2 regions of the Streptomyces sp. NPDC107562 genome follow, and region 2 is predicted to be linked to the other one. Evidence: riboswitches for the same ligand, from Rfam matches in the RefSeq annotation. Region 2 holds a riboswitch; the other holds the start of a gene.
The links. A riboswitch is a leader RNA that binds a small molecule or an ion and turns the genes downstream of it on or off. The one in region 2 is predicted to bind cyclic di-AMP.
Positions count from the first base shown of each region.

Region 1: linked by a shared signal. The riboswitch ahead of ACZ7LV_RS10865 (M23 family metallopeptidase) and the one ahead of ACZ7LV_RS34765 (M23 family metallopeptidase) in region 2 are both predicted to bind cyclic di-AMP.

Region 1 is NZ_JBVKBE010000003.1:108,473-124,271, forward strand. Features, by position in the region: gene ACZ7LV_RS10845 (CobW family GTP-binding protein) at 1-642, shown strand, start outside; gene ACZ7LV_RS10850 (DNA gyrase/topoisomerase IV subunit A) at 639-3,095, opposite strand; gene ACZ7LV_RS10855 (M16 family metallopeptidase) at 3,413-4,768, shown strand; gene ACZ7LV_RS10860 (M16 family metallopeptidase) at 4,765-6,153, shown strand; cyclic di-AMP (ydaO/yuaA leader) riboswitch at 6,356-6,521, shown strand; gene ACZ7LV_RS10865 (M23 family metallopeptidase) at 6,534-7,298, shown strand; gene ACZ7LV_RS10870 (GntR family transcriptional regulator) at 7,486-8,181, shown strand; gene ACZ7LV_RS10875 (HPr family phosphocarrier protein) at 8,362-8,643, opposite strand; gene ACZ7LV_RS10880 (bifunctional acetate--CoA ligase family protein/GNAT family N-acetyltransferase) at 8,822-11,767, shown strand; gene ACZ7LV_RS10885 (DUF5998 family protein) at 11,822-12,418, shown strand; gene ACZ7LV_RS10890 (alkaline phosphatase family protein) at 12,418-13,608, shown strand; gene ACZ7LV_RS10895 (thymidine kinase) at 13,650-14,297, shown strand; gene ACZ7LV_RS10900 (VOC family protein) at 14,286-15,098, opposite strand; gene ACZ7LV_RS10905 (sulfurtransferase) at 15,395-15,799, shown strand, end outside.
Region 2 is NZ_JBVKBE010000018.1:112,664-128,462, forward strand. Features, by position in the region: tRNA gene ACZ7LV_RS34695 (tRNA-Phe) at 10-83, opposite strand; tRNA gene ACZ7LV_RS34700 (tRNA-Asp) at 107-181, opposite strand; tRNA gene ACZ7LV_RS34705 (tRNA-Glu) at 235-307, opposite strand; gene ACZ7LV_RS34710 (metallophosphoesterase) at 388-2,025, opposite strand; gene ACZ7LV_RS34715 (metallopeptidase family protein) at 2,132-2,482, shown strand; gene ACZ7LV_RS34720 (hypothetical protein) at 2,559-3,098, shown strand; gene ACZ7LV_RS34725 (DEAD/DEAH box helicase) at 3,448-5,628, shown strand; gene ACZ7LV_RS34730 (FG-GAP repeat domain-containing protein) at 5,873-8,956, shown strand; tRNA gene ACZ7LV_RS34735 (tRNA-Lys) at 9,159-9,231, shown strand; gene ACZ7LV_RS34740 (GTP cyclohydrolase II) at 9,317-9,976, opposite strand; gene ACZ7LV_RS34745 (MarR family winged helix-turn-helix transcriptional regulator) at 10,087-10,599, opposite strand; gene ACZ7LV_RS34750 (dihydrofolate reductase family protein) at 10,720-11,850, shown strand; tRNA gene ACZ7LV_RS34755 (tRNA-Met) at 11,964-12,037, shown strand; gene ACZ7LV_RS34760 (PP2C family protein-serine/threonine phosphatase) at 12,197-13,447, shown strand; cyclic di-AMP (ydaO/yuaA leader) riboswitch at 13,663-13,842, shown strand; gene ACZ7LV_RS34765 (M23 family metallopeptidase) at 13,854-14,903, shown strand; gene ACZ7LV_RS34770 (PrsW family intramembrane metalloprotease) at 15,015-15,799, opposite strand, start outside.

The DNA of each region.
Region 1 (15,799 bases), on a different contig from region 2:
AACAAGACAGACCGGGCGCCGGACTCCGCGCGGGTCCTCGCCCTCGTCCGTTCCCTCGCCGACCGTGCGGCCGTCGTCCCGGCGACCTACGGCCGTGTCGACCCCGAGTTCCTCTTCGACTGCCGGCCCTCGCGGGAGCGCGTCGGGCAGCTGTCCTTCGACGACCTGCGCGAGCACCACGGCGCGGGCGCGGGCGAGGAGCACGAGCACGCCGGGCATCTGCACGCCGCCTACGACAGCCTCTCCTTCGTCTCCGAGACGCCCCTGGACCCGCGCCGGTTGATGACGTTCCTCGACAGCCGGCCCGAGGGGCTCTACCGGATCAAGGGGTACGTCGACTTCGGCCCGCACGATGCGCGCAACCGGTACGCCGTGCACGCCGTCGGACGGTTCCTGCGCTTCTACCCGGAGCCGTGGGAAGCCGACGCCGAACGCCTCACCCAGCTCGTCCTCATCGGCTCCGGCATCGACGCCCCCGCCCTCGACAAGGAACTCTCGGCGTGCGCCGACGACGCCCCGCACGCCGATGAGCACGGCATGTGGGGCGTCCTGCGCTACGTACCGGACGCACGGGATGCGCACCCCCGTGATGCGGACCCTCGGGATCCGTACCCCACGCATCCCGAGGAGCCCCCGCTCTAGACCGGCCCCGCCACCGCCCCGACCGGCTTCGCCAGGGACACGCCCGAGCCGTCGCGGCGGGGGTCGATCTCGGGCAGCTCGGTGGGCGAGCCGTTCTTCTGAGCGGCGAGGGCCGGCGTGGCGCCCGCCCAGGCGAAGGACAGGCAGTCCTCGCCCTTCAGGAACCGCTGGCAGCGCACGCCGCCGGTCGCCCGGCCCTTGCGCGGGTACTGGTCGAACGGGGTCAGCTTGGCCGTCGTGTGCACGGAGTCGTCCAGCGTGCCGCGCGAACCCGCGACGGTGAAGACCACCGCGTCCACCGCCGGGTCCACGGCCGTGAAGGAGATGACCTTGGCGCCCTCGGTGAGCTTGATGCCCGTCATGCCGCCCGCCGGGCGTCCCTGCGGGCGCACCTGCGAGGCCTGGTAGCGCAGGAGCTGCGCGTCGTCGGTGACGAAGACCAGGTCCTCCTCTCCCGTGCGCAGCTCGACCGCTCCGATGATCCGGTCGCCCTCCTTGAGGGTGATGACCTCCAGCTCCTCCTTGTTGGCGGGGTAGTCCGGCACCACCCGCTTGACGACGCCCTGCTCCGTCCCGAGCGCGAGTCCCGGGGAGGACTCGTCGAGCGTGGTCAGGCAGACCACCGTCTCGTCGCCCTCCAGGGAGACGAACTCGGCGAGCGGCGCACCGCCGGAGACGTTCGGCGCCGCCGCCGTCTCCGGGAGCTGGGGAAGGTCGACCACGTTGATCCGCAGCAGCCGGCCCGCCGAGGTCACCGCGGCCACCTCGCCCCTGGCCGTGGCCGGGACCGCCGAGACGATCACGTCGTGCTTGGCGCGCTTGGCCGCGGCGGCCTCGGGGAACGGCTCGGCGTCGGCCGTACGGGCCAGCAGCCCCGTCGAGGACAGCAGGATGCGGCACGGGTCGTCGGCGACCTGGAGCGGAACCGCGGCCACCGCCGTGGCGGTCGAGTCCAGCAGGACCGTACGCCGGTCGGTGCCGAACTTCTTGGAGACGGCGGCCAGTTCGGTGGAGACCAGTTTGCGCAGCTCGGCGTCCGACTCGAGGATCCGGGTCAGCTCCTCGATCTCCGTGGTCAGCCGGTCCTTCTCGGCGTCCAGCTCGATGCGGTCGTACTTGGTCAGCCGGCGCAGCGGCGTGTCCAGGATGTACTGCGTCTGGATGTCGCTCAGCCCGAAGCGCTCGATCAGGCGTTCCTTGGCCTGCGCGGAGTTGTCGCTGGAGCGGATGAGGCGGATCACCTCGTCGATGTCCACCAGCGCCGTGAGCAGGCCCTCGACCAGGTGCAGGCGGTCGCGCCGCTTGCCGCGGCGGAACTCCGAGCGGCGGCGCACGACCTCGAAGCGGTGGTCGAGGTAGACCTCCAGGAGTTCCTTGAGGCCGAGCGTGAGGGGCTGGCCGTCGACCAGCGCGACGTTGTTGATGCCGAAGGACTCCTCCATCGGCGTGAGCTTGTAGAGCTGCTCCAGGACCGCCTCCGGCACGAAGCCGTTCTTGATCTCGATGACCAGGCGCAGTCCGTGCTCGCGGTCGGTGAGGTCCTTGACGTCGGCGATGCCCTGCAGCTTCTTGGAACCGACCAGGTCCTTGATCTTCGCGATCACCTTCTCCGGGCCGACCGCGAAGGGCAGCTCGGTGACGACCAGGCCCTTGCGGCGTGCCGTCACGTCCTCCACGGCGACCGTGGCGCGGATCTTGAACGTGCCGCGGCCCGTCTCGTAGGCGTCGCGGATCCCGGTGAGGCCGACGATCCGGCCGCCGGTGGGCAGGTCGGGGCCCGGGACGTGCCGCATCAGGGCGTCGAGATCGGCGTTCGGATGCCTGATCAGGTGGCGGGCAGCCGCGATCACCTCGCGCAGGTTGTGCGGCGGCATGTTCGTGGCCATGCCGACCGCGATGCCGGAGGCGCCGTTGACCAGCAGGTTCGGGAAGGCGGCGGGCAGGGCCACCGGCTCCTGCTCCTGGCCGTCGTAGTTCGGCGCGAAGTCGACGGTGTCCTCTTCGATGGACTCCGTCATCAGGCTCGTGGCCTCGGCCATCCGGCACTCGGTGTACCGCATGGCGGCGGGCGGGTCGTCGTTGCCCAGCGAGCCGAAGTTGCCGTGGCCGTCCACCAGGGGCACCCGCATGGAGAACGGCTGCGCCATGCGCACCAGGGCGTCGTAGATCGACGCGTCGCCGTGGGGGTGCAGCTTGCCCATGACCTCGCCGACCACGCGGGCGCACTTCACGTACCCGCGGTCGGGGCGCACGCCCATCTCGTTCATCTGGTAGACGATGCGGCGGTGCACGGGCTTGAGACCGTCACGGGCGTCCGGCAGGGCCCGGGAGTAGATGACCGAGTACGCGTACTCGAGGAAGGAGCCCTGCATTTCGTCCACGACGTCGATGTCGAGGATCCGCTCCTCGTACGAGTCGTCGGGCGGCGGGGTCTTCGTGCTGCGGCGGGCCATCGCTGCCGGCTCCTCCTGTTTTCGGTCGTTCGCCCACGGGGCGCTCAGGTCCCTGCGGCTCACTCCAGCTGAGCGTGAACCACATCTGACGCGGACCATTGTGGACCGCGCCACTGACAGCGCGGACGCTGGACCCGACGTCGGCCACCCGGCCCCGCGCTGACCCGCAGGCTACGCCCTCGCGCCGGGCATCCGGATTCTCGCTGTGGGCGTACGCGCTCCGGGAACTTCACACCAGGTCCGCGCGCTTGCATACAGTGGCAGGACTGGCAGGATTTCCGCGGTTTCCCGACCGCACCGCGATCGAAGGGACGTACATGCCCATGGGTCACACGGCCACAGCCGAGGCAGGCTCCGGCGGGCTGACAGCGACAGAGCACCGCCTGGACAACGGCCTGCGTGTGGTGCTCTCCGAGGACCACCTGACCCCGGTCGCGGCGGTGTGCCTGTGGTACGACGTCGGCTCGCGCCACGAGGTCAAGGGGCGTACCGGCCTGGCTCACCTCTTCGAGCACCTGATGTTCCAGGGGTCCGCCCAGGTCAAGGGGAACGGTCACTTCGAGCTGGTGCAGGGTGCCGGTGGCTCCCTGAACGGCACGACCAGCTTCGAGCGCACCAACTACTTCGAGACCATGCCCACCCACCAGCTGGAGCTCGCCCTCTGGCTGGAGGCGGACCGCATGGGCTCGCTGCTCACCGCCCTGGACGACGAGTCCATGGAGAATCAGCGGGACGTCGTCAAGAACGAGCGCCGCCAGCGCTACGACAACGTCCCCTACGGGACCGCCTTCGAGCGGCTCACCGCCCTCGCCTACCCGGAGGGCCACCCGTACCACCACACGCCGATCGGCTCGATGGCCGACCTGGACGCGGCGACCCTGGAGGACGCGCGCCAGTTCTTCCGTACGTACTACGCGCCGAACAACGCGGTGCTGTCGGTGGTCGGCGACATCGATCCCGAGCGGACGCTCGAATGGATCAAGAAGTACTTCGGTTCCATCGCCGGCCACGACGGCAAGCCCGCCCCGCGTGACGGCTCGCTGCCCGAGGTCATGGGCAAGGAGTCGCGCGAGGTCATCGAGGAGGAGGTTCCGGCGCGTGCCCTGATGGGCGCCTACCGGCTCCCGCACGACGGCACGCGCGCGTGCGACGCGGCCGATGTCGCGCTCACCATCCTCGGCGGCGGCGAGTCGTCCCGCCTGTACAACCGGCTCGTCCGGCGCGACCGCACGGCGGTGGCGGCCGGGTTCGGCCTGCTGCGGCTGGCCGGAGCGCCGTCCCTGGGGTGGCTGGACGTGAAGACGTCCGGCGACGTCGAGGTGCCGGTCATCGAGGCCGCGATCGACGAGGAGCTCGCCCGGTTCGCCGAGGAGGGCCCGACGGCCGAGGAAATGGAGCGCGCGCAGGCGCTGTTGGAGCGCGAATGGCTGGACCGGCTGGGCACGGTAGCCAGCCGCGCCGACGAACTCTGCCGCTACGCCGTGCTGTTCGGTGACCCGAAGCTCGCCTTCACCGCCGTGCAGCGGGTCCTGGAGGTGACGGCCGAGGAGGTCAGGGAGGTCGCCAAGGCCCGCCTGCGGCCCGACAACCGCGCGGTGCTCGTCTACGAGCCCACGGCTGCGGCAGACGCCGAGACCGACGCAGACGACGACACCGAGGAGGCGGCGAAGTGACCGAGCTCGCCACGATGGACTTCCACCCGCAGCCGCAGGCGGGCGAGGCCCGCCCCTGGGCGTTCCCGGCTCCCACGCGCGGGACGCTCGACAACGGCCTCACGGTGCTGCGCTGCGATCGCCCCGGCCAGCAGGTCGTGGCCGTGGAGGTGCTGCTGGACGCGCCCCTGGAGGCCGAGCCGGCCGGACTCGACGGCGTCGCCACGATCATGGCGCGGGCCTTCTCCGAGGGCACCGACAAGCACTCCGCCGAGGAGTTCGCCGCCGAACTGGAGCGCTGCGGCGCCACCCTGGACTCGCACGCCGACCACCCCGGCGTCCGGCTGAGCCTGGAGGTGCCGGTCTCCCGCCTGCCCAAGGCGCTCGGGCTGCTGGCCGACGCGCTCCGGGCGCCCGCCTTCGCCGACAGCGAGGTCGAGCGGCTGGTCCGCAACCGCCTCGACGAGATCCCGCACGAGCTGGCCAACCCCGCCCGGCGGGCCGCCAAGGAGCTCTCCAAGGAGCTGTTCCCGACCGCCTCGCGCATGTCCCGCCCGCGTCAGGGCACCGAGGAGACGGTCGCGAAGATCGACTCCGCGGCCGTACGCGCCTTCTACGAGCGGCACGTCCGCCCCGCCACCGCCACCGCCGTGGTCGTCGGCGACCTCACGGACATCGACGTCGAGGTGCTGCTCGGCGAGACCCTGGGCGCCTGGGCCGGCTCCCAGGCGCAACCGCGTCCGGTGCCGCCGGTGACGGCGGACGACACGGGCCGCGTGGTGATCGTGGACCGTCCCGGCGCCGTCCAGACCCAGCTGCTCATCGGCCGCGTCGGCCCCGACCGGCACGACCGCGTGTGGGCGGCCCAGGTGCTCGGCACGTACTGCCTGGGCGGCACCCTCACCTCGCGTCTGGACCGCGTCCTGCGCGAGGAGAAGGGCTACACCTACGGGGTGCGCTCGTTCGGTCAGGTGCTGCGCTCCGCGCCCGACGGCAGCGGTGCCGCGATGCTCGCCATCAGCGGTTCCGTGGACACCCCGAACACCGGTCCCGCGCTGGAGGACCTCTGGACGGTGCTGCGCACGCTCGCCGCGGAGGGGCTCACGGACGCCGAGCGGGACGTCGCCGTGCAGAACCTCGTCGGGGTGGCGCCGCTCAAGTACGAGACCGCCGCGGCCGTCGCGGGGACGCTGGCCGACCAGGTCGAGCAGCACCTCCCCGACGACTACCAGGCGACGCTGTACCAGCAGCTGGCCGCGACCGGCACCGTCGAGGCCACCGCGGCCGTCGTCAGCGCCTTCCCGGCGGACCGTCTGGTGACGATCCTCGTGGGTGACGCGGCGCAGATCAAGGAGCCCGTGGAGGCCCTCGGCATCGGCGAAGTCACGGTCGTGTCGGCCGAGTAGAGGCCTGCGCACGGCACGCGCGTGCAGGGGCCCTGGTGACGGATGCGTCACCAGGGCCCCTTTATGTCCCAATTGAGGGAGAGGTCGCCTGTCTGGCCTGTGGGATGCGCTACAAACGCCCGGTTGGGTTTGGGGATTGAAAGATGTCCCGCTTAGCGTCATCCGGGCTGTCCGTCAGGCAGTGCGCCGCACCCGCGGCACCGGACAGCCATCGCCGAGTCCCCGTACGGCGCGAGCCAGGGGAGCCGGGGACCCAACCATGAAGTCCCTGGGGTGAATCGGACTCCCGCGCACGGCGAGGGAGTCCGTAGGAGACCTTCCTGCTCCGAACCCGTCAGCTAACCCGGTAGGCGAGAGGGAAGGAAAGGACCAGCCACTACATGGCGTTCACGCGCGCCACCGGGAAGCACCGTCGTCCCAGCCGGATGAAGCGCACCACCGCCCGCGCGGCGGGGGTCGCGGCCCTCACCACCACCGGTGTCATCGGCACCCTGGCCGCTCCCGCGCTCGCCGCCGAGCCCGCGGCCGAGCAGACCGGCCTGCTCCCGGTCATCACCATCGGCGACTCGGTCGCCGAACAGATAGACGCCCAGGCCGTCGCCCAGCAGCAGGCGGCCGCGGAGGCCGAGGCCGAGAAGAAGGCCGAGGCCGCCGCCAAGAAGCGCGCGGAGGAGCGGGCCGAGGAGGCCCGCGAGGCCAAGGAGCGCGCCGCCCGCGAGGCGGAGCGCAAGCGCCTCACCACCTATGTGTCGCCGATCAGCGGCTCCTACGTCTCCACCGGCTACCGGTCCGGCGGCGCCCTGTGGTCGTCCGGCAGCCACACCGGTGTCGACTTCCACGCGGCGAGCGGCACGCCCGTGCACGCGGTCGGGTCCGGCACCGTCGTCGAGGCCGGCTGGGGCGGGGCGTACGGCAATCAAGTGGTGATCAAGATGAACGACGGCACGTACACCCAGTACGGGCACCTGTCGTCCTTCTCGGTCTCGGTGGGCCAGACGGTCACGCCGGGGCAGCAGATCGCCCTGTCCGGCGCCACCGGCAACGTCACCGGAGCGCACCTCCACTTCGAGGCCCGGACGACGGCGGAGTACGGCACGGACATCGACCCGGTCGCCTACCTCCGCTCGCACGGCGTCGGCGTCTGACGGCGGATCGCCCGTTTCCCGTGGCCCCGGCTCCGTGAGCCGGGGCTTTCGGTGTTTCGCACGCCTGTATGTCCAAAAAATATGCATGGATTCCGGCCCGCCATCGGAAATTCCGGCTCATTGCAATAGAGTCGCGGAACACACGTCAGTCGTCGGCGTTTCACGGGGATTAAGGCGGAGGTCGGTCATGCGTGTTCCGGCGCATTCGGTGTGCACGGCCATCCGGGACGACATCGTCGCGGGTGTCTACGAGCGTGGCGGCCGGCTCACCGAGGAACTCCTCGCGCGCCGCTACGGGGTCTCGCGCGTCCCCGTCCGCGAGGCCCTGCGCACGCTGGAGGCCGAGGGCTTCGTGGTGACCCGGCGGCACGCGGGCGCGTGCGTGGCGGAGCCCACCGAGCAGGAGGCCGCCGACCTGCTGGAGATGCGCCTGCTGCTGGAGCCGCTCGGTGCCGCGCGGGCCGCGCAGCGGCGTACCGAGGCCCATCTGAAGGTGCTGCGCGGCCTGGTCCGGCTGGGCCAGGAGCGGGCGAGGCGGGGCAGCAGCGAGGATCTGCGCTCCCTGGGCGGCTGGTTCCACGAGACGCTCGCCCAGGCCTCCGGCAGCCCCGCGCTGATCGCGATGCTGACCCAGCTGCGGCACAAGATCGCCTGGATGTACTCCGTGGAGGCGCCGCTCAGCCACGTGGAGTCCTGGTCGGAGCACGGCGCGATCGTGGACGCGGTGGCGCGCGGCGACGGTGAAAGGGCGCGCGCGGTCACGGCGCTGCACGCCGAGCGCGCGACCGGCGCGCACCGGCTCCGATTTCCCGGCGTCGGAGACCGCGCGGACCGTGTGAGGACTTCGCAACATGCCGTCAACATGTCGGGCCTGCGGCATTAACACGAGCGCCGTATACAAAGAAACGACTTTCGGCGGCGGAGCAATTTCCGCTGCCCTTTTCGGCATGCCCTGAATTCGGGCGCGTCGTGGTGCGGAAAACCGACCGGGTGTGCCGGAGAACGGCAAAGCCGCGCCGCCCGGAAAGAGGCGACGCGGCTTCGGAAATGCCGTCGGGGGGGCTCAGACGGTCTCGGGAAGTTCCTCGAGGCCCTCCGCGACCAGCTTGGCCAGACGGTCGAGCGCGGCGTCCGCGCCCTCGGCGTCGGAGGCCAGGACGACCTCCTCGCCACCCTGGGCGCCCAGACCCAGGACGGCCAGCATGGAGGCCGCGTTGACGGGGTTGCCGTCCGCCTTGGCGATCGTCACCGGGACGCCTGCGGCCGTGGCGGCTCGGACGAAGATGGAGGCGGGGCGGGCGTGGAGACCCTCGGCCCAGCCGACGTTGACGCGGCGCTCAGCCATGTGATGCTGCCCTTCAGGTGTTCAGGGTTGTCTAGACCAGTTTCCCACATCGTGGAGCATGCCCCGACGGGCCCGGTGTCCCGCCCCGGGCGGCGCCGGAACGCGGCCTCGCTCCGGCTCGTGTCCCTCCACAGACTGCCTCGCGCCGTTGTCGTACGCGAGCCGTACTCTGGGCCCCATGCAGAGCCCGTCGGACCGGCACGAGTACCCCGCCCACTGGGAGGCCGACGTGGTGCTGCGCGACGGCGGCACCGCACGCATCCGGCCCATCACCGTCGACGACGCCGAGCGCCTGGTCAGCTTCTACGAGCAGGTCTCGGACGAGTCGAAGTACTACCGCTTCTTCGCGCCCTACCCGCGGCTGTCCGCGAAGGACGTCCACCGCTTCACGCACCACGACTTCGTGGACAGGGTGGGACTCGCGGCGACCATCGGCGGCGAGTTCATCGCCACCGTGCGCTACGACCGCATCGGCGCCGACGGGATGGCCGCGTCCGCGCCCGCCGACGAGGCCGAGGTCGCCTTCCTGGTGCAGGACGCCCACCAGGGGCGCGGCGTCGCCTCCACCCTGCTGGAGCACATCGGCGCCGTCGCCCGCGAGCGCGGCATCCGTCGCTTCGCCGCCGAGGTGCTGCCCGCCAACAACAAGATGATCAAGGTGTTCACGGACGCCGGGTACACCCAGAAGCGCAGCTTCGAGGACGGCGTCGTACGGCTGGAGTTCGACCTCGAACCCACCGACCGCTCGCTCGCGGTGCAGCGCGCGCGGGAGCAGCGCGCCGAGGGGCGGTCGGTACGGCGGCTGCTGACGCCCGGTTCGATCGCCGTCGTCGGCGCCGGGCGCACGCCCGGGGGAGTGGGCCGCAGCGTGCTCGGCAACCTCCGGGAGGCCGGGTTCACCGGCCGCCTGTACGCCGTGAACAGGGCGCTGCCCGACGGGTGGAAGGAACTCGACGGGGTGCCCGCCCACAGGTCGGTGCGCGACATCGAGGAGACCGTCGACCTCGCGGTGGTGGCGGTGCCGGCGGAGCATGTCCCGGACGTGGTCGCGGAGTGCGGGGAGCACGGCGTGCAGGGGCTCGTCGTGATTTCCGCCGGGTACGCCGAGAGCGGGCCCGACGGGCGCGAGCGCCAGCGTGAACTCGTGCGGCAGGCACGCGCGTACGGCATGCGGATCATCGGCCCGAACACCTTCGGGATCATCAACACCTCCCCGGCGGTGCGGCTCAACGCCTCGCTGGCCCCTGAGATGCCGCGGCCCGGGCGGATCGGGCTGTTCGCACAGTCCGGGGCGATCGGCATCGCCCTGCTGTCCCGGCTGCACCGGCGCGGTGGCGGGGTCACCGGGGACACGGGCGTGTCGACCTTCCTGTCCTCCGGCAACCGTGCGGACGTGTCCGGCAACGACGCCCTCCAGTACTGGTACGACGATCCGGACACCGACGTCGTCCTCATGTACCTGGAGTCCATCGGCAACCCGCGCAAGTTCACCCGGCTCGCGCGGCGGACCGCGGCGGCGAAACCGCTGGTCGTGGTCCAGGGCGCGCGGCACGGGGGCGCGGCGCCACAGGGACACGCGGTACGGGCCACGCGCCTGCCGCACGCCACGGTGTCCGCGCTGTTGCGGCAGGCCGGGGTGATCCGGGTGGACACGATCACCGAACTGGTGGACGCCGGGCTGCTGCTCGCGCGCCAGCCGCTGCCGGCGGGGCCACGCGTGGCGATCCTCGGGAACTCCGAGTCGCTGGGGCTGCTGACGTACGACGCCTGCCTGGCCGAGGGGCTGCGACCGCAGGCGCCGCGCGACCTCACGACCGCGGCCTCGCCCGAGGACTTCCGGGCGGGGCTGGCGCGGGCGCTCGCCGACGAGACGTGCGACGCCGTCGTGGTGACCGCGATACCGATGGTGGGGGAAGGCAGGGCAGGGGACGCGGCGCTGGCCGAGGCCCTGCGGTCGGGCGCGGCGGCGGTGCCCTCCAAGCCGGTGCTGGTGGTCCACGTGGAGCTGGGCGGTCTCGCGGACGCGCTGTCGGCGGCGGCGAGCACGGCACCGCAGGCGGGACCGACGAGCGAGGACACCGGCGCCGGCACGAGCAGGCCGGACGCCCTGGAGGAAGGCCCAGCCCGGTCACGGACACCGTGGCCCCCGCGCACGGGCACGCCTCCGAAGCCCCCGGAGTCCCCGAGGCCCCCGGAGCGACGAACGGCGCCGGCCCCCGACGGCCAGGAGGCCGCGGCCCCCTCCCCCCTCCCCGTCGATTCCCATCTCATCCCCGCCTACCCCGCCGCCGAGCGGGCCGTCCGCGCCCTCGCCCAGGCCGTCCAGTACGGGCAGTGGCGACGGGAGGCGGCCGACCCCGGCAAGGTGCCGGAGTACGACGACATCGACGAGAAGGGGGCGGCGGAGCTGATCGGAGGGCTGCTCGCGCGCGGGCAGGGCCTCACGCTCGGCATGGAAGAGACCTGCGAGCTGCTGCGCCGGTACGGCATCCATGTGCACCGCGCCCGGCCCGCCCCGACCCCCGACGACGCCGCCGAGGCCGCCCGCGCCCTCGGCTACCCCGTCGCGCTCAAGGCCACCGCCCCGCACCTGCGCCACCGTGCCGACCTCGGCGGTGTCCGGCTCGACCTCGCGGACGAGGAGCAACTGCGGCGGGCGTACACCGAGTTGAAGGAGCTGTTCGGGAAGCCGGAGGAGCTGCGGCCGGTCGTGCAGCGGATGGCGCCACGCGGAGTGGACACCGTCGTACGGGCCGTGATCGACCCGGCCGCCGGAGCCGTGCTCTCCTTCGGGCTCGCCGGTGCCGCCTCCCAGCTGCTCGGCGACACCGCGCACCGGCTGGTCCCGGTCACCGACCGTGAGGCGACCTCGCTGATCCGCTCGATCCGGACCGCCCCGCTCCTCTTCGGCTGGCGCGGCTCCACCCCCGTCGACACCCCCGCCCTCGAACAGCTGCTCCTACGGGTGTCCCGCCTGGTCGACGACCACCCGGAGGTGGTGGCGGTCACCCTCGAACCGGTCGTCGTCGCCCCCCACGGCCTCAGCGTCCTCAGCGCCTCGGTCCGCCTGGCCCCACCCCCCGTCCGCGACGACCTGGGCCCACGCACCCTGCCCACCTACTGAGCCCGGGGCCCGCACCACCCGAGCGGTGCCTCGCAGTCAGTGGGCCCCCGTAGGATGGACGGCATGGCCAAGACCAGTACGACGACCCAGGGGCTGCGTGCGGCGATCGAGCGCAGCGGCTACTACCCGGCCCTCGTGGCCGAGGCGGTGGAGGCCGCCGTGGGCGGCGAGCCCATCCGGTCGTACCTGGTCCACCAGGAGACGACGTTCGACCAGAACGAGGTGCGCCGGCACGTCACCGTGCTCGTCCTGACCGACCACCGCTTCGTCGTCAGCCACACCGACGAGCAGGCCGCCGACAGCACCTCGCCGACGCCCTACGCCACGACGTCCACGGAGTCGGTCAAGCTCGACCGGATCTCCTCCGTCGTGGTCAGCCGCGTCGTCGCGAACCCGGAGTCGTACACCCCGGGCACCCTCCCGCGCGAGGTGGTGCTCACCATCGGCTGGGGCGCCGTCTCCCGCATCGACCTGGAGCCCGCCGCCTGCGGCGACCCCAACTGCGAGGCCGATCACGGCTACACGGGCAGTTCGACGGCGGACGACCTCAGCCTGCGCGTCAGTGAGGCCGGGGACGGCCCCGAGACGGTCCGCCAGGCCCTCGTCTTCGCGCAGGCCGTCTCCGAGGCGACCGCGGACCCCACACGCTGATGGCACAGCCCGCCGCCTGGGACCACCCCGAGCCCCTCGCCGTCGACTCCGCCCCGCGCCCCGAGTACGGCACGGGCTCGCTCGCCGACCTGCTGCCCACCCTGGCCGCCGGCATGGGCGTACCCGACATGACCGCGGCGATCACCGAGCTCACCCCCGTCGACCGGGCCTGCGTGTTCCTGATCGACGGGCTCGGCTGGGAGCAGGTGAAGGCGCACCCGCTGGAGGCGCCGTTCCTGACCTCGCTCCTTCCCTCCTCGCGCGGCGGCACGGGCCGCCCCCTCACCGCCGGCTACCCGGCGACGACCGCGACCTCGCTGGCCTCGGTCGGCACCGGACTGCCGCCCGGCGCGCACGGCCTGCCCGGGTACACCGTGCGCAACCCGGACACCGGCGAGCTGATGAACCAGCTGCGCTGGCACCCCTGGACACCGCCGGCCGCCTGGCAGCCCTACCCCACCGTCTTCGAGCTCGCGGACCGCGCCGGGGTGCACGCCGCGCAGGTCTCGTCGCCCGCCTTCCAGAACACCCCGCTGACCAAGGTCGCGCTCAGCGGCGGAACGTTCCACGGGCGGCTGACCGGCGAGGAGCGCATGGACCTCGCCGCCGAGCAACTCGCCGCCGGCGACCGCAGCCTGGTCTACACGTACTACGCCGAACTCGACGGAGCAGGCCACCGCTACGGTGTCGCCTCGGACACCTGGGTCGGCCAGCTCATGTACGTCGACCGCCTCGTCCAGCGCCTGGCGGAGCAACTGCCCCCGCGCAGCGCGCTCTACGTCACCGCCGACCACGGCATGGTCGACGTGCCCTTCGACGAGCGGCACCGCATCGACTTCGACGAGGACTGGGAGCTGAGCGCGGGCGTCGCCCTGCTCGGCGGCGAGGGCCGCGCCCGCCATGTCTACGCGGTCCCGGGCGCCGCCGACGACGTGCTGACCTGCTGGCGCGAGGTGCTCGGCGAGCAGTTCTGGGTGGCCTCACGGGACGAGGCGATCGCGGCCGGGTGGTTCGGGCCGCACATCGACGAGCGGGTGTACGCACGCATCGGCGACGTGATCGCGGCCGCGCGCGACGACGTCCTGCTCATCGCCTCCCAGCGGGAGCCCAAGGAGTCCCTGATGGTGGGCAACCACGGCTCGATGACCCCCGCCGAGCAGCTGGTGCCGCTGCTCGAAGTGCGTTCCTGACCCCCACCGCCGACCTCTCCCCGAAAGGTGCTCAACTTCCCATGCCCGAGCTGGTGTTCTTCTCCGGAACGATGGACTGCGGGAAGTCGACGCTGGCTCTCCAGATCGAGCACAACCGTTCCGCGCGGGGGTTGCAGGGCGTGATCCTCACCCGCGACGACCGCGCCGGCGAGGGCAAGCTGTCCTCCCGGCTCGGCCTGGTCACGGACGCGGTCGAGGTCGCCGACGGCATGGACCTGTACGCGTACCTCGTCGACCAGCTCTCGCAGGGAGGTCGCGCGGACTACGTCATCGCGGACGAGGCACAGTTCCTGGCGCCGGAGCAGATCGACCAACTCGCCCGCGTGGTCGACGACCTGGGCCTGGACGTCTACGCCTTCGGGATCACGACCGACTTCCGCACCAAGCTCTTCCCCGGCTCGCAGCGACTGGTGGAGCTGGCCGACCGGGTCGAGGTGCTCCAGGTCGAGGCGCTGTGCTGGTGCGGGGCGCGCGCCACGCACAATGCCCGCACGGTCGGCGGCCAGATGGTCGTCGAGGGCGCCCAGGTGGTCGTCGGCGACGTCAACCAGGCGGACACCGTCGGCTACGAGGTGCTGTGCCGCCGGCACCACCGGCGCCGTATGACGGCGGCCTCGGCGCACGCGGCGGCGCTGTCGCCCGACGTGCTGCCGGTGTCACCCGTCTGAGGGCCGGCTCTGGATCAGCGCGAAGCGCGCGCCCTCGGGATCGGCCACCGTGGCCACGCGCCCGTGGGCGCTCTCACGCGCCGGTCCAAGGACGTGCCCGCCCAGTCCGGCGACATGGTGCAGCGCCTCGTCCGTGTCGTCGACCTCGAAGTACGTCAGCCAGTGCGGGCCCCGGTCACGGGGCACCGACATGCCCAGTCCGTGCACGCCGGCGACCGGGCGCCCGTCGAGGTGCAGGGTGAGGTAGTCGACGTCGGCGGAGACCACAGGCTCCCGCACATGGCCGAAGACGCTGCCGTAGAACTTGGCGACCCGCTCGGACTCGAACGTCAGCAACTCGTGCCAGGCCGGCGTCCCCGGCAACCCCGCGATGCCGATGCCCTGATGGGCCGCCGCCTGCCAGACACCGAAGACGGCGCCCGAGGGGTCCGCGCAGATGGCGAGCCGCCCGGCGTCCTCCGCGTCGAGGGGGCCCACGCCGACCGTGCCACCGCACAGGCGAATCGTCTCAGCGGTCCGGTCGACGTCGTCGGAGGCCAGGTACGGGGTCCAGGCGACCGGGAGATGCCGGTCCGGCGGCAGTCTGCCGATGCCCGCCACCTCACGGCCGTCGAGCAGCGCCCGCACATAGGGGCCGAGCTGCTGGGGGCCGGGCCGGAACTCCCAGCCGAACAGGATGCCGTAGAACTCCTCGGTCGCCGCCAGGTCGTGCACCATCAGGCTCACCCAGCAGGGTGTTCCGGGCGTGTACCGCGCGTGCGCCCCGCCCGCGCGGTCGGCCGGCCCCCGTGCCTCGGTCATCGTCACTCTCCCCTCGGCCCCTCGCGGTGGCCGTGTCGCTTCCGCCCTCGGACCCCCGTGCCCGATGCTCGCACCGCCCTCGTCGTCCCGCTCTCGGGGCGCGCCGCCGCATTCCGCTGCCCGCCCGGCAGTTGCCCGGTCCGCGGTTGCTTGTTCGGTTCCGTCGGATTGCTTCGGATGCCGCTCTGCTCTACGGGTTGTGCCCGATCCCGTACGCCTGGTGATCGAGCGTGCCCGGCCGAGCAGAGTAGCCCGAGCTGGACGATGCGGCCACCCTGTGCGCAAGACTGGTGACCATGAACGCCATCATCACCGCATCCGAACTCGCCGACGACCTGGCGGGTGGCCACCCGCCCGTCCTGCTCGACGTCCGCTGGCAGCTCAGCGTGGCCAAGGCGGCCGGTGAGCCGTCGTTCGACGGTCGCGCCGAGTACGCCGCCGGGCACATTCCGGGCGCCGTCTACGTGGACCTCGACCGTGAGCTGGCCTCCGCGGCCGGCGCGCACGGGCGTCATCCGCTGCCGGACCTCGCGGAGTTCGGTGCCGCGATGCGCCGTGCGGGTGTGTCCGCCGGTCGCCGGGTCGTCGTGTACGACGGCGGCCAGGGTTGGGCCGCGGCCCGCGCCTGGTGGCTGTTGCGCTGGACGGGTCACCCGGACGTGCGAGTCCTCGACGGGGGGTTGCCGGCGTGGGAGGGAGCG
Region 2 (15,799 bases):
TCAGCGTTGTGGCTGGGGCCGGGGTCGAACCGGCGACCTATCGCTTTTCAGGCGATCGCTCGTACCAACTGAGCTACCCAGCCACGGGGTTCGTGCGAACCCCGAGCGGTCCTGACGGGATTTGAACCCGCGGCCTCCACCTTGACAGGGTGGCGAGCACTCCAAACTGCTCCACAGGACCAGGTGTGGTTGGTGCGCGAACCAACGTAGCTAAGTGTCGCACACCGAACTGCGTGCCCCCAACGGGATTCGAACCCGTGCTACCGCCTTGAAAGGGCGGCGTCCTAGGCCGCTAGACGATGAGGGCTATCGGCCCGCCTGCGCGCTTCTCAGCGCGTCGGGGACGTGAGAAGCATATGGGATGGCGGGAGGGATCGCCAAAACGGTTTACGGACTTCGCTCGCCGGGGGGCACCGGGGACGGGGTGCGGGACGGGACCGGGGACGAGGCCCCGGACGGCGTCGCTTCCGGGCGGCCGCCCGCCTGCTCCGTCGGTGTCGCCCCCGGCTGGTCCGACGACGCGCCGCCCGGCTGGTTCTCCTCCACCAGATGGCGGCTGACCTCCGCCGTGGTGAGGCCGAGGCCGCCCAGGCGGATCGCGTCCCAGGCCTGGAGGCGACGGGTGTCGCGGTCGAAGTAGAGGATCGACGCCTCGATCGGGTCCGGGTGGGCGTCCTCCACCGCGCGCAGGCCGCTGCCGCCGGTCGAACCCTCGATGCGCAGCCGGGTGCCGTAGGGCAGGACCTCCATCTCCTGGTGGTGCACATGGCCCGCCAGGACGAGCGGGACCTCGCCGTCCGTCTGCCGGGCGGCCTGCGGCTCATGGGCCACGGCCACGTCCACCGGCGTGCCGGCGGCGCGCCGGTCGCGCAGGGCGGTGGCCAGCCGGGCGCCGGCCAGTTCCTGGGAGGCCTCGGCGCCCGCCTTGTCGCTGCGGTCGGGGGTGAACTGGGGGTCCCCGATCCCCGCGAACCGCAGCCCCGCCACGGAGACGGCACGGCCGTCGTCGAGGACGTGCACGTTCTTCAGGTCCTCCAGATAGCGCTGGGTGATCCGCGAGTCGTGGTTGCCGCGCACCCAGACGTACGGGGCGCCCAGGTCCTCGATCGGGTCGAGGAACCCGTTCTCCGCCGAGGTGCCGTGGTCCATCGTGTCCCCGGAGTCGACGATCACGTTCACCTCGTACTGCTCCACCAGCGAGGCGATGATCTTCCAGCTCGCCGGGTTGAGGTGGATGTCGGAGACGTGCAGGACGCGGATGGTGGTCGGGTCCGGCCGGTACGCGGGGAGCGTGGAGGTGGCGTCGTAGAGCTTCGTCACGTTCGTCACCAGGCGCGCCAACTCCTGCTGGTAGACATCGAACTCGGTGACGATGCTGCGCGCGTCGCCGACCAGTGAGGGGGCCGAGGAGAGCAGCCCCGAGAACTTCGGCTCCAGGACCGACTTGGGGTTCCAGGTGGCGTACGCCGTCGCGCCCGAGGCCGCCAGCAGGGTGAGCGCGATGCCGCCGGCGGCGAGCGCGCGGCGCGGGCGGCGGTAGACGGCGAGGCCGAGCGCGGTCGCGCCGGCGACGACGGCCACGCAGGAGCGCACGGCGAGGCCGAGGGCGCCCTGGCCGACGTCCCGGGCGACCTCGTCCTGGAGTCCGGAGATGCGCTCGGGGTGGTCGACCAGGGCCTGGGAGCGCTCCGGGTCGAGCTGGTCGACGTTCACGTCGAGCCGGACGGGGGCGAGGTGGCTGTCCAGGTGCAGGGCGCCCAGCGGGGAGACGTTGATCTTCGTGCCGCCGGTGAGGGACGGGCGCAGGGTCATCGTCGTGTCCATCGGGCCGACCGGGACCCGGACGTTCCCGACGACCAGCAGCCCCAGCCATGCGCCCAGCAGGACGACGGCCGTCAGCCCCAGGGCTCTGGTCCAGCGGTTCGCGGGGGGCGGGACGAGCGTGGTCTCGGCGGTGGGGCGGGTGCGGCGGCGGACACGGAAACGGCTGATGGTGGTCAGGACTGCGGCTGGGACGCGGGCCATTGGTCCCGTATGCCCAGGCGCGCAGGTGGATATGCGGCGCCGAGTGGGTCGTACCCGCGTGGTGGCGGGGGTCTCGAACCGGGGTGCCGTACCGGACAATGGGCCTGTGCTGGAGATGACGCGCGAGGAGTTCGAGGAACTGGTCGCCGAGGCGCTGGACCGGATCCCGCCGGAGCTGACGCGGCTCATGGACAACGTCGCGGTGTTCGTCGAGGACGAACCGTCCGCCGACGACCCCGACCTGCTCGGGCTGTACGAGGGGACGCCGCTGACCGACCGGGGGGAGTGGTACGCGGGGGTGCTGCCGGACCGGATCACGATCTACCGGGGGCCGACGCTGCGGATGTGCGATTCGCGCGAGGACGTCGTCGCCGAGTCCGAGATCACGGTCGTCCACGAGATCGCCCACCACTTCGGGATCGACGACGCGCGGCTGCACGCGCTGGGATACGGGTAACGGGTCGCGTGTCCTCTTGTGGGCGGCGGGAGTTGGGCAGGTTGACTCCATCACCCCGCCCCGGAGGTGGCTGCCCGTGCGCCGCTTGTACGTACCTGTCCGCCTGGCCGCCACCGTCGTGGCCGTCGCCGCTGCCGCCGGCTGCATGAGCGTGGGTGACGACGACGGCGACCGGGCCAGGCCCTCGCACTCGGCCGGACCGCGGGGCGGCGAGGCGCCCGACGGGGGAACGGCCTGGTCCGGCGGCGGTGTCGCGGGCGGCGGGGCCGCGGGCGGCGCCGATCATGGGCGGGGCAAGGACGGGAAGGGCGGCCGGTCGGCCTCGCCGGGTGCTTCGCCGGGCCCGTCCGGCTCGGCCAAGGCGCCGGGGGCGACCGCGTCGGGCTCGGCGCCGGCCAGGCCGGGGCACAGCGTCAAGCCGGGCGACCCGCCGCCGCCCCCGCCCGAGCCGACCCCCACCCGCACCACCGCGGACCCCGAACCGCCCCCGCCCTCGCCGGAGCCGCCGACCAGCCCGGAGCCGACGGTCGCCGAGCCGTCCTCCTCGGCGCACGAGGACACGAGTCCCCAACTGGTCCAGCGGGAGCCGGCGCCGGAGGCGGGCGCACCGGTCTAGCGAGGGCCCACCGCCCGGCGGCGATCGGGTCCACCGTCCGGCGTCGACCGGGTCCGCCGTCCGGCGGCGATCGGGTCCACCGTCCGGCGGCGATCGGGCTCACCCGTCCGATGGCGGATGCTGGGCTCCTCCGGGGCGCCGACCAGGCGTTTCCGGACCGGTTTGCCTTCCGGGGTGGTGGGTGCGTATGGTGGTAGATCGTTTGATCCCATTTGCCCGGCGCCACCGCAGAGCGCGCCGTGTGGCGCGTACTCTCCCTTGCCGTGGCGGACCGCATTGAGGCGGTCGTGTGCGAATCACGGAGTTGACGGGCGCGTGCCGATGAGACTCCGGAAGGTTTCGCAGACGTATGTCTATCACCAGTACCGATCACTCCGTCATGCCCGCGGGCGAGGACCGGACCCCTGAGGCCGCCGAGGCCCCCGAGATCACCTTCGCCGATCTCGGTCTGCCCGAGGGCGTCGTGCGCAAGCTCGCGCAGAACGGTGTGACCACCCCCTTCCCGATCCAGGCAGCGACCATCCCGGACGCCCTGACCGGCAAGGACATCCTCGGCCGTGGCCGTACCGGCTCCGGCAAGACCCTCTCCTTCGGTCTGCCGACCCTGGCCACGCTGGCCGGCGGCCGCACCGAGAAGAAGCGCCCCCGCGCCGTCATCCTCACGCCCACCCGCGAACTGGCGATGCAGGTCGCCGACGCGCTCCAGCCGTACGGGGACGTCCTCGGGCTGAAGATGAAGGTGGTCTGCGGCGGTACGTCGATGGGGAACCAGATCTACGCCCTGGAGCGGGGCGTCGACGTGCTGGTCGCCACGCCCGGCCGGCTCCGCGACATCATCGGCCGCGGCGCCTGCTCGCTGGAGGACGTGCAGATCACCGTCCTCGACGAGGCCGACCAGATGTCCGACCTGGGCTTCCTGCCCGAGGTGACCGAGCTGCTGGACCAGGTTCCGGCGGGCGGTCAGCGGATGCTGTTCTCCGCGACCATGGAGAACGAGATCCAGACCCTGGTCGACCGCTACCTCAACGAGCCGGTCTCCCACGAGGTCGACGCGGCCCAGGGCGCGGTGACGACCATGTCGCACCACATCCTGATCGTGAAGCCCAAGGACAAGGCGCCGGTCACCGCCGCGATCGCCTCCCGCAAGGGCCGCACCATCATCTTCGTCCGCACCCAGCTGGGCGCCGACCGCGTCGCCGAGCAGCTGCGCGACGCCGGTGCCAAGGCCGAGGCGCTGCACGGCGGCATGACGCAGGGCGCCCGCACCCGGACGCTGGCGGATTTCAAGGACGGGTACGTCAACGTGCTCGTCGCGACGGACGTCGCCGCGCGCGGCATCCACGTCGACGGCATCGACCTGGTGCTCAACGTCGACCCCGCCGGTGACCACAAGGACTACCTCCACCGGGCCGGCCGCACCGCGCGTGCCGGGCGCACCGGCACGGTCGTCTCGCTCTCCCTGCCGCACCAGCGCCGCCAGATCTTCCGCCTGATGGAGGACGCGGGCGTCGACGCCTCGCGCCACATCATCCAGGGCGCCGGCGCGTTCGACCCCGAGGTGGCCGAGATCACCGGTGCCCGGTCGATGACCGAGGTGCAGGCCGAGTCCGCCGGCAACGCGGCGCAGCAGGCCGAGCGCGAGGTCGCCCAGCTCACCAAGGAGCTGGAGCGCGCGCAGCGGCGCGCCGCCGAGCTGCGCGAGGACGCCGACCGGCTGGTGGCCCGGGTGGCGCGTGAGCGCGGCGAGGACCCGCAGGCGGCGGTGGCCGAGGCGCAGGCCGTGGTGGCCGAGGCGCCCGCGGCGGCCGAGCTGCCGGACGTCGTCGAGGTGTCGGTGCCGGAGCAGGTGGCGGCGCGGGACGTCGAGCGCGTCGAGCGGCCCGAGCGGTCCGAGCGGTCCGAGCGTTCCGGAGCCTCCTCCTACGAGCGCCGGGAGCGTCGTGACGACCGCGGTGACCGTGGTGGCTTCCGCCGTGACGAGCGTCGTGACGACCGTGGCGGTCGTTCGTTCGAGCGTCGTGACGACCGCGGTGACCGTGGTGGCTTCCGCCGTGACGAGCGTCGTGACGACCGTGGCGGTCGTTCGTTCGAGCGTCGTGACGACCGCGGTGACCGTGGCGGCTTCCGCCGTGACGAGCGTCGTGACGACCGTGGCGGTCGTTCGTTCGAGCGTCGTGACGACCGCGGCGACCGTGGCGGCTTCCGTCGTGACGACCGCGGCGACCGTGGTGGCCGTTCGTTCGAGCGTCGTGACGACCGTGGCGGCCGCTCCTTCGAGCGTCGCGACGACCGGGGTGGCGACCGCGGCGGCTTCCGTCGTGACGACCGTCCCGCCCGTTCCTTCGACCGGCGTGACGACCGCGGTGGCCACCGTGGCAGCGACCGCCCCTTCAACCGGGACCGCCAGGGCGACCGCCCCGGCTTCCGCACCGGCGGTCACGAGCGTCCGTACGGCCGCCGTGACGACCACCGCGGCGGTGGTTCCTTCGGGCGCCGCGAGGACAAGCCCCGCTGGAAGCGCAACGGCTGACGCCGGCCGAGAGCCGCGTAACTGATCCAAGCCGTGACCCCCCACCGATCCGTCGGTGGGGGGTCACGGCTTTTCGTGCTCGGGCCGATGAACAGTAGGTAAGAGCGGTAGGTAATGCCTTTCCGCAGAGGGCGGAGGTGGTTGTAGCATCAACCGTTTTCGTGAGACGGGTGTGACGGCCGGGGGGGCCGGAGGTGCCGTGGTGGCGCCGGGACCGTCTCTGTTCTCCCGGGGAGGGACCCTCATGGCTCGCCATGGCTTCACCCGTCTGCGTCTCGTCGCCGCTTGCGCCGTCCTGGCCGGCGGACTGACCCCACTGCTGCCGGGCACCGCCGTCGCGGACACGCCGCAGGAGACGGTGGTGCCGGCGACCTTGCGGAGCACGTATCTCGGGGCGACGCTCCAGATCACGGGCTCCGGCGCCGACGGAGCCGGAGCCCAGGGCGTGTTCCACACCCTGGAAGGCTCCGGTCTGGTCTGGACGCGGTACGCGGACGGCAGATCCGTGAAGGTCGTGCACCCGACGGGCTACAGCCGGTTCCGCCCGGTCGGCGACGTCATCGCCTACATCTACGCGGACCACCACGTCGACCTGTGGAACGCGGCCGACGGCACGACCCGCACGGTCCGGGTCTCCGACGACATGGAGATGGGCACCCTCACGGCATACGACGACGTGGTGGTGGCGGAGCGGAGAACGCAGGAGGAGGACGGGGCGACCCGGCGGGAGACCCACCTGTTGTCCCCGGAGCCCGACGGCAGCACCCGTGACGTGACGGTGACGGGGCTGCCCGAGGAATACACGATGGCCCGCCCGCTGGGCAGGTACGGCGATGCGGTGCTGTTCCGGGCCGGGCTGACGGGCACCTGGGAGACCATGGTGGTCGAGGTCGACACGACGACGGGCCGCGTCCGGAGCTGGACGGCCCCGTCGGCCGATCCCTATCTCAAGGCCCGGATCACCGAGGACCACCTGGTCCTCTACAACCCCAGCGACCCGACCGTCCTCGTCCACGACCGTGCCGACCTCGCCGCCGACCCGGTCCGCGTCACCCTGCGGGACGGCGGCGTGAACCCGACGCAGGAACTCACCGTGGTCGGTGACTGGCTGGTCCAAGGGTCCTACGCCAGGCCCCTCGCCGGCGGTCCCGAGGTGACCCTCTTCAAGGCGTCGAGCCCGGGCATCGCCACCGCGTCCGACGGTACGTCCGTGGTCATCGGTCGTACCGGCACGGACGACTGGGGTGTCCAGCGCATCCAGCCCGGCCCGGACGGCCGGCCCGTCGTGACGCAGATCAAGTCCCTGGGCAAGCCGTCGTTCGCGATCCAGGGACTCTCGCTCGACCAGGGCAGGCTCGTCGTCACGGACTACGGCACCAGCAACGGGGCCACCGGCACCCGTGTCGCCCGGACCCGGGCGGTCGCGCCGACGGGCACCCCGGTCTTCGGTTCCGCCGTTCCCCTCACCGACTCCAGCGTCGTCGTCGGCCGTTGCCCGGTCGACGACGACGCCTGCGCCCCCGTCCGGGGCTCGGCCGACGGCAACATCGCGTGGCTGGAGCACCGCTCGGCCGAGCAGGACCTGATCCGCGTCGCCGGTCCGTCCGGCCCCTGGCAGCGCACGGTTCCGGCCGGCGGACGGATCACCGACGTCTCCGGCGACTACCTCATCCACCGGACGGCCACCGAGCAGACGGTCTACTGGATCGGTGACGACGGCGCCCCGGAGCTCGTCCGTACGCCCGTGGCAGCCGCGCTGTCCGGCTCCGTGCTGTGGAGCGCGGGCACCACCACCGGCAGCGTCACCGCCTACGACCTGGCCACCGGCCGGACCACCGAGACCCTCGTCACGGACGCGGGCTGCACCCCGGACGAACTCCAGGCGCTGGGCCGCTTCCTGTACTGGGCCTGCGACGGCCGCGCCGGGGTCTACGACCGGACGGCGCACAAGTCCGTGCCCGTGCCCACGGGCGAGGCCAAGCTCGGCGACGGCTACGTCGTCACGCACGACCGGGCCGCCGGGAAGCTGACGCTCACCACGGTCGCCGACGGCACGCCCGCGAGCCGGGTGATCGGCGACCTGCCCGACACCGGTGTCTCGCAGCGGGACGTGCGCTGGACGGTGGACGAGGCGGGCGGCAACGCCGCCTACGTCGACGCGCAGGAGCGCGTCCACCTCATTCCCTCCGGCGTGCCGCAGCAGCCGTTGCGCCTGCTGCGTCCCGCCCGCAACGCCACCTCCGTCCAGGCCCGGGAGGTCGACGCCGTCCTGGACCCGGTGACCACGCTGCAGCTGTCCAAGCCGGCGGCCGGCTGGCGACTGACCGTGCGCGACAAGGTCACCGGCAGGACCGTCGACGTCCACGAGCGCGAGAGTGAGTCCGCTCGCGGCGAGCTGACGGTGGGCTGGGACGGCAACGTGGCGACCGGCGGCCGTCTCCCCAACGGCACCTACGACTGGACACTCACCGTCAGCCCCGCCGACGGCGTCGGCGGCCCGCTGGAGACGCACGGCACCGTCCGGCTCTACGACGGCAGCCCCGTGCGCCACGACCACACCGGCCCGTCGGGCATCGTGGACGGCGTCGGCGACCTGCTGAGCCTCAGCTCCTCGGGAGGTCTGACCTTCCACCAGGGCACGGGCAAGGGCGGGTTCACCGAGAAGCTCACCGGCACCGGCTGGCCGACGAGCGTGAAGGCGGTGCCGGTCGGCGACATGGACGGCGACCGCTGCAACGACGTCCTGGTCAAGTACAGCGGCGGGACGGTTCGGCTGTACAAGCCGGACTGCGGCGCCCCGCTGGAGCCGTCGACGCCCTACACCACGATCGCGACCGGCACCGGCTGGAACCAGTACAACGTCCTCACCTCGCCCGGTGACGTCACCAAGGACGGCCGGCCCGACCTGATCGCCCGCAACACCGCCACCGGCGGCGTCTACCTCTACAAGGGCACCAGCACGGGCACGTTCGCCCCGCGCGTGAAGCTCTACGACAACTGGAAGACGTACAAGAAGGTCGTCGGCGCCGGGGACCTCAACGGCGACGGCATCGGCGACCTGGTCGCCCAGGACACGACGAACGCGCTGTACCGCTACCTCGGCACCGGCAAGGGCACCTTCGCCTCCCGGGTCAAGCTGTCCCCCGCCTGGGGAGTCTCCTACAACGTCGTCGTCGGCGCCGGCGACGTCACGGGCGACGGCGCGGCCGACCTGATCGCACGCGACACCACCGGCGCGCTCTACCGGATCCCCGGGACCGGCAAGGGCTCCTTCGGCACCCGCGCACGCATCAGCACGGGCTGGCAGAACTACAAGGGACTGTTCTAGGCGGTGCCGGCGCGTCGGGGGAGGCGCCTGACGGGTGCCGGTCGGGTGCTCGTCCGGTGCCCGTCCGGTGCCCGTCCCGGCTCGCGAACCGGTGGATCTCCCGCGCTTCCGGACCCTTCCCTCAGGCACCCGGCCCTGTCTCCCGGATACCCGATCGGCGACGCGGCCTCCTCCGGCTATGCTCGGGGAGGCAACATCGCCTGGGCCCTTAGCTCAATTGGCAGAGCAGTGGACTTTTAATCCATTGGTTGTGGGTTCGAGTCCCACAGGGCCTACAGGACGGCCCCCGGCTCGCAGGATCTGAGCCGGGGGCCGGTGTGTTCCTCAAGTCGCGCCGGGTCCCGGCGCGCTGATCCGCTGTCAGCCGCACGCGGCGTGCGCGGGCGCGAGTGCGAGGTCTCCGGTCAGTTCCGCCAGCGGCAGCGTGTGCTGGGTCTGGAGGACCTTGGCGCGCAGGTAGCGGACGTTGTGGGCGGTGGTGAAGACGCCGGTGGGGACGCGCTCGTGGACGGCCACGCCGAGACCGCGCAGCTGCTCGGCCTTGTCGGGGTTGTTGGACAACAGGTCCAGGTCCGTCACGGACAGGGCGCCGAGCATCTGGGCCGCCGCCGTGTAGTCGCGGGCGTCCTCCGGGAGGCCGAGCGCGGTGTTCGCCTCGTACGTGTCGAGGCCCTGGTCCTGAAGGGCGTAGGCGTCGAGCTTGTTGTAGAGGCCGATGCCGCGCCCCTCCTGGCGGAGGTAGAGCAGCACGCCGCCGCGGGTCGCGATGCGCTCGACGGCCTCACGCAGCTGGGGGCCGCAGTCGCAGCGGGCCGAGCCGAAGACGTCGCCGGTCAGGCACTCGGAGTGCAGGCGCACCAGGGGGCGGGGGCCGGGCTCGCCGAGGACGACGGCCACGTGTTCCTGGCCGTCGGCCAGACCGTGGAAGGTGACCAGGTCGGCGTCGACGCTGTAGCCGTCGTGGAAGCGCAGCGGCACCCGGACGCGGGCACGCACGGTGGCGGCGGGGAAGTCGGGCATACGGGTCTCCGGAATCGGTTGTTTCAGTTTTGAAGCAGCCTCTTGATCGGCGACCCTACCGCATGCTTTAAAGTTAAAGCAAACAGTCCCCCGTGCGGTCTCGGCCGGACTCAGGAGCAGGGCGACGACCGGCGCCGCCAGGGCACATCACCCGACGCGCCGCCCTCGTCCTCTCCCTGCAACGCCTGCGCGACCCCCGTGAAGATCTCCTCCAGCTGGCCCACCTGCTGCGAGGTCAGATGGTCGAAGAGCGTCGCGCGCACCGTCCGCACATGTCCCGGCGCCAGCCGTTCGACCGTGGCCATCCCCTCCTCCGTCAGCGCGGCCACGCTCCCCCGCTTGTCCCAGGGGCAGTCCTCGCGCCGTACCAGCCCGTCCTTCTCCAGCCGGGTGACGGCGTACGTCAGCCTGCTGCGGGTGATCTTCAGGTGCTCGGCGAGATCCGTCATCCGGAGCCGGCGTTCCGGGGCCTCGGAGAGATTGGCGAGGATGGAGTAATACATGTGCGGCATGCCGGCCTCCTGCTGGAGCTGCCGGTCGAGCGCGTCCTCGAGGAGAAGGGTGGCCCCCATGTACGCGCGCCAGGCGCGCTGCTCCTGCGGAGTGAGCCAGCGAGTCGTCATGCCGCCAGTGTAGTTTTGCTTAAAACTTGAACCACATAGTCCGGGCCGGCGCGCCGCCAGGTACGCGGGCCCCCGGCCCGGCAGGCCGCCGGTCCCCGACCCCGAGGCGGAGCGCGTCCCATGCCCTACCCCTACGTCCTCCTGTCCGCAGCCGTCTCCCTGGACGGCTACCTGGACGACACCGGCCCCGACCGCCTCCTCCTGTCCAGCCCCGCCGACTTCGACCGGGTCGACGACGTACGGGCCTCCGTCGACGCGATCCTCATCGGCGCCGGCACCATCCGCGCCGACAACCCGCGGCTGCTGGTCAACTCCCCGGACCGCCGGACGGCGCGGACGGCGGCGGGCAAGCCGGAGTACCCCCTCAAGGTCACGGTCACCGGCACGGGCGACCTGGACCCCGACGCCCGCTTCTGGCACACCGGCGGCGAGAAGGTGGTGTACACGACGACGAAGGGCGCCCGGCGCCTGGCGGAGAACCCCGTCGCGGCCGACGTGGTAGCGCTCGGCGACACCGTCGACTGGCGCGCGGTCCTGGCGCACCTGCACGACGTACGAGGAGTCCGCCGCCTGATGGTCGAGGGCGGCGGCACCCTGCACACCCAGCTCCTCCTGGAGGGCCTCGCCGACGAGATCCAGCTGGTGCTCGCCCCCCTCTTCGTCGGCGACCCGGCCGCACCCCGGCTCTTCGGGCCCGGCGCCTACCCGTCGGGGCGCCTGCGCCTGGTCGAGTCCCGGCGGATCGAGGACGTCGTCCTGATGCGCTACGAGCCGACCGCCCCCGGCACCGGCAGCCTCGCCTCGGCCGCCGACCGCCGCTGGCTGGCCCTGGCCTGCGAGCTGGCGGCGCTGTGTCCGCCATCGGACACGGCGTTCAGCGTCGGCGCGGTGGTGGTGGCGCGGGACGGCACCGAACTCGCGCAGGGACACTCCCGGGAGGGCGGCGACCCCGTCGTCCACGCGGAGGAGGCGGCGCTCGCGAAGATCGACGCGGCCGACCCCCGGCTGCCCGGGGCCACCGTCTACACCAGCTTGGAGCCCTGCACCCGCCGCGCCTCCCGGCCCCGCCCCTGCGCGCGGTTGATCCTCGACGCCGGGGTGGGCCGCGTGGTCACGGCCTGGCGGGAGCCGGACACCTTCGTGCGCGACGCGGACGGGAGCGGGACGCTGGCGGCGGCCGGGGTGGAGGTCGCGGTGGTTCCGGAGTACGAGGAGGCGGCCAAGGCGCCCAATCGGCACCTCGCGGGGTGACCGACACCTGGCGGGGTCATCGCACCGCGAGCGCGGAAAGCGCTGGTCGGCGAGGGCGGCGGGAAACCCTGGCGCGGAGCGTCCCGCGCATGGCGTACACTGGTGTCTACCGACGCGGGGTGGAGCAGCTCGGTAGCTCGCTGGGCTCATAACCCAGAGGTCGCAGGTTCAAATCCTGTCCCCGCTACTGAAGGCCCGGGGCCGGAATCCAGATCATGGATTCCGGCCCCGAGTCGTTTCCCGGCAACGCTCGCGCCCGTCATCCGGTCGGCCCGCCCGGCTGGTAGCGGGCCGCCGCTCCAGGAACCCTGGACAGGTGCGGTGACCTGCGTAACGGGAGACGACAGTGCGGCCTGCGGAGGCAGAGGGAGAGGGGCTGTACGCCGGATCCGGCGGCCGCGTCCCCGGCGACCCGGCCCCCGAAGACCCTGCCCCCGGCCCCGGCCGCCCGGACGACTTCCCCACGTCGGAGAGCCCGGTACCGCCCCTGCCGCCGCCCGAGACGCGGCCGATCTCCTACGCCGGCACCCTCGTCCGCGTCCTTCCCGCCCTGCTCCTGGTGATCGGCGGCAGCTACGACTACATGACCCCGCGCGGCTTCACCGGCGCACCCCTGTTCACCGCCGCCCCGCTGATCGCCGCGCCGCTGCTGTCCCGCCGCGCCACGATCCTCACCGGGGTGGCGGCCGTGCTCGTGGTCCTCGGCCTGGACCTCCGGTTCGACGAGGTCACGGAGGTGGAGTCGCTGACCGAGCTGGCCACCGTGGTCACGGTCTCCCTCCTCGCTGTCTTGATCAACGTGCTGGTCCGGCGCGGTCACGCCCGCCTCGACTCGGCCTGGGAGATCGCTGAGGCCGCTCAGCTGGCGGTGTTGCCGGAGCCCGTCGGGAGGATCGGCGGGTTCGAGATCGCCGCGCGCTACGAGGCCGCCCAGGCCGACGCCTTCATCGGCGGGGACCTCTACGCGGTGCAGGACAGCAGGTTCGGCGTGCGACTGGTGGTCGGGGACGTGCGGGGCAAGGGCATGGGGGCGGTCGCCGCGGTCGCCGTGGTCATCGGGGCGTTCCGGGAGGCGGCCGAGCACGAGACGACGCTGGAGGCGGTCGCACAGCGGCTGGAGCGGGCGCTGGCGCGCGAGGGCACCCGCCGGGACGGGATCGACGCCTTCGAGGGCTTCACCACCGCCGTCCTCGCCGAGATCCCGCACGACGACGGGGTCGTACGGATCCTCAACCGCGGCCATCCACCGCCCCTGATGCTGCACGCCGACGGCACGGTGAGCACGCTGCCCGCCCGTGATCCGGCGCTGCCGCTCGGGATGGGTGAGCTGGGCACCTGGCCGGACCGTGCGGAGGTGTGCCCTTTCCCGGGCGGCGCGACGCTCCTGCTGTACACCGACGGCCTGTCCGAGGCCCGCGACGCGCACGGCGCCTTCTACGACCCCGCGGCCCGGCTGGCCGGCCGGACCTTCCCCGGCCCCGGCGAACTGCTGCGCACGGTGGCCGAGGAGGTACGCCTGCACAGCGGCGGCGGCACCACCGACGACATGGCGCTGCTCGCGGTCCGTCGGCCGGCCGACGCGTGTCACCCCGGGTGATCGAACGGAAGCCCTCCGCATAACGACTGACGCACCGTCAGATGTGGAGATGACTCCGAATGACGGTCAACTCGCCCGAATTTCGCCGTTCATAGACCTGTACGTCCCGACAGAAAGCGTTAATGATCAAGAGGAACAGCTTGGAAATCAGGCCCCGGTTCTATTAACGTCCGATAACGCAGCGCGGTCGTCCCAGCCGTCACAAGAGGCGGCTCCGTGCGCACGCGCCGAATCCCGCGCGAGGCCCTCACCGGCCGCACAAGGGAACCGGGGAACCATCATATTGGGGTGAATCGGGCGTATGTCGCCGTAGCAGTACGGCTGATTTACGCGCGTAGGAGACCTTCCTGCTCCGAACCCGTCAGCTAACCCGGTAGGCGAGAAGGAAGGAAAGGAGTACGCCCACGTGGCGTCCAACCGGCCTGCCCCACAGGCCCCGTTCGTGCCGCAGCAGCGCACCGCCGACGGCACCGACACATTCGTCTACGGCGCGCCGCGCACCGACGAGGGGCCGTGGGAGGAGTGGAATCCCAGCGCGGAGACCCTCCTTCCCGTACGCGGCCGGCATCGTGTCAGCAAGCAGCGTGGCGGCGGACTCGCCCGCAGCTCCACCGTTCTCGGCGTCGGTGTCATAGCCGCGGTCGGCGCGGGCGGCATGGCGAGCGCCAACACCGGCAAGCCGCCGGTGTCGATCTCGATGCCCGACCTGCCCAACGTCGGCTCGCTGATCTCCGACGACGACTCCGGCTCCGCCGACACCAAGACCGCGACCGCTCCGCTCAGCAGCCTCGCCACGGTCACCGTGGACACCGCGGAGGGCACCACCGACGCCGGTGAGACGCTGCGGGCCCGCATCATCGCGCAGGCCGAGCAGCAGCAGGAGCAGGTCGAGAGCAAGGCCGCCGCGGAGGCCGTGGCCGCTGCCGAGAAGGCCGCCGCCGAGGCCGCCGCCAAGGCCGAGCAGGAGGCCAAGGAGAAGGCCGCCGCCGCCAAGGCGAAGGCCGAGGAGGAGGCCCGGCAGAAGGCCGAGGCCGAGCGGCTCGCCGCGCTGGCCAAGCAGTTCACGCTGCCGACCTCGTCGTACACCCTCACCTCCACCTTCGGCCAGGCCGGCGCCCTGTGGTCCTCCGGGTACCACACGGGTCTCGACTTCGCCGCGCCGACCGGTACGCCTCTCAAGGCCGTACACAGCGGCACCATCACCGAGGCCGGCTGGAACGGCTCGTACGGCTACAAGACCGTGCTGACCCTCGACGACGGCACCGAGCTCTGGTACGCCCACCAGTCGTCGATCGGCGTCAGCGTCGGCCAGAAGGTCGCCACCGGCGATGTGATCGGCCGCGTGGGCGCGACGGGCAACGTGACCGGCGCCCACCTGCACCTGGAGGTGCACACCGGCGGCGGCGGTGGCATCGACCCGCTGGCCTGGCTGCAGAGCAAGGGCCTCACCCCCTGAGGCTCCGGACCCGGGTCCGACGCGAACTCCGGTGGTCCTGACGGCAACCCCCCGACGTCAGGACTGCCGGTTTTCGTCTGTCCGGTGCGCCCCCGCGCCGCCGTTCTCGCCCTACGTCCGGTACGGGTTGTACGCCGGGTAGGGCGTCGCCGGCCCGTACACGGGCGCCCAGCCGTGGACCGGCGGCATCAGCACCGGCACGGGCGGAGCGGTCGCCCGCGCCGCGTACTCCAGGGCCGGGCGGGCGATCTCCCGGCGGTTCCACAGTTCCTGGAGCAGCTCGCCTTCCCGTACGACGAAGTCCGCGCGGGCACGGCCCAGGCGGCCCCGGCGCCGGAGGAAGGCGAGGGACGTGGCGTACGCCTCGTACTGCGCGACCGTGCGGCCCGCCGGTCTGCCGAGGTGGTGGCCGGCGTACTCGCGGGCCAGCCGGCGGGCCCGCATGGAGCCGAGGGCGAACGGCTCGGCGGGCGAGAGCCAGCCGGCGACGACATAGGCCGGCAGTTCCTCACGGACGGTCCGCAGCTCGCGCTGGCGCGTCCAGATCACCAGCCAGGTCAGCAGGCCGAACGCGGGGACCATGAAGCCGCCGTACACCGCGAAGAAGCCGTAGTCCCCGAAGGTCGCCGAGCCGTTCCAGAAGGCGTGCATGCCCATCGCGAGCAGCAGCCCGGCCGGGGGCAGCAGGACGCGGCGCAGTCGCTGGCGCTCCCCGGCCAGGGCGGCGATGCCGAAGCCGATGCCGGTGAGCACCGTGAACAGGGGGTGCGCGAACGGCGACATGATGACCCGCACGAAGAAGGTCGCGGCGGTCACCGAGGCGATGCCGCTGTGACCGGCCAGCTGGTCGGTGCCGAAGGCGGTGCCGAGGTAGAGGATGTTCTCGGTGAAGGCGA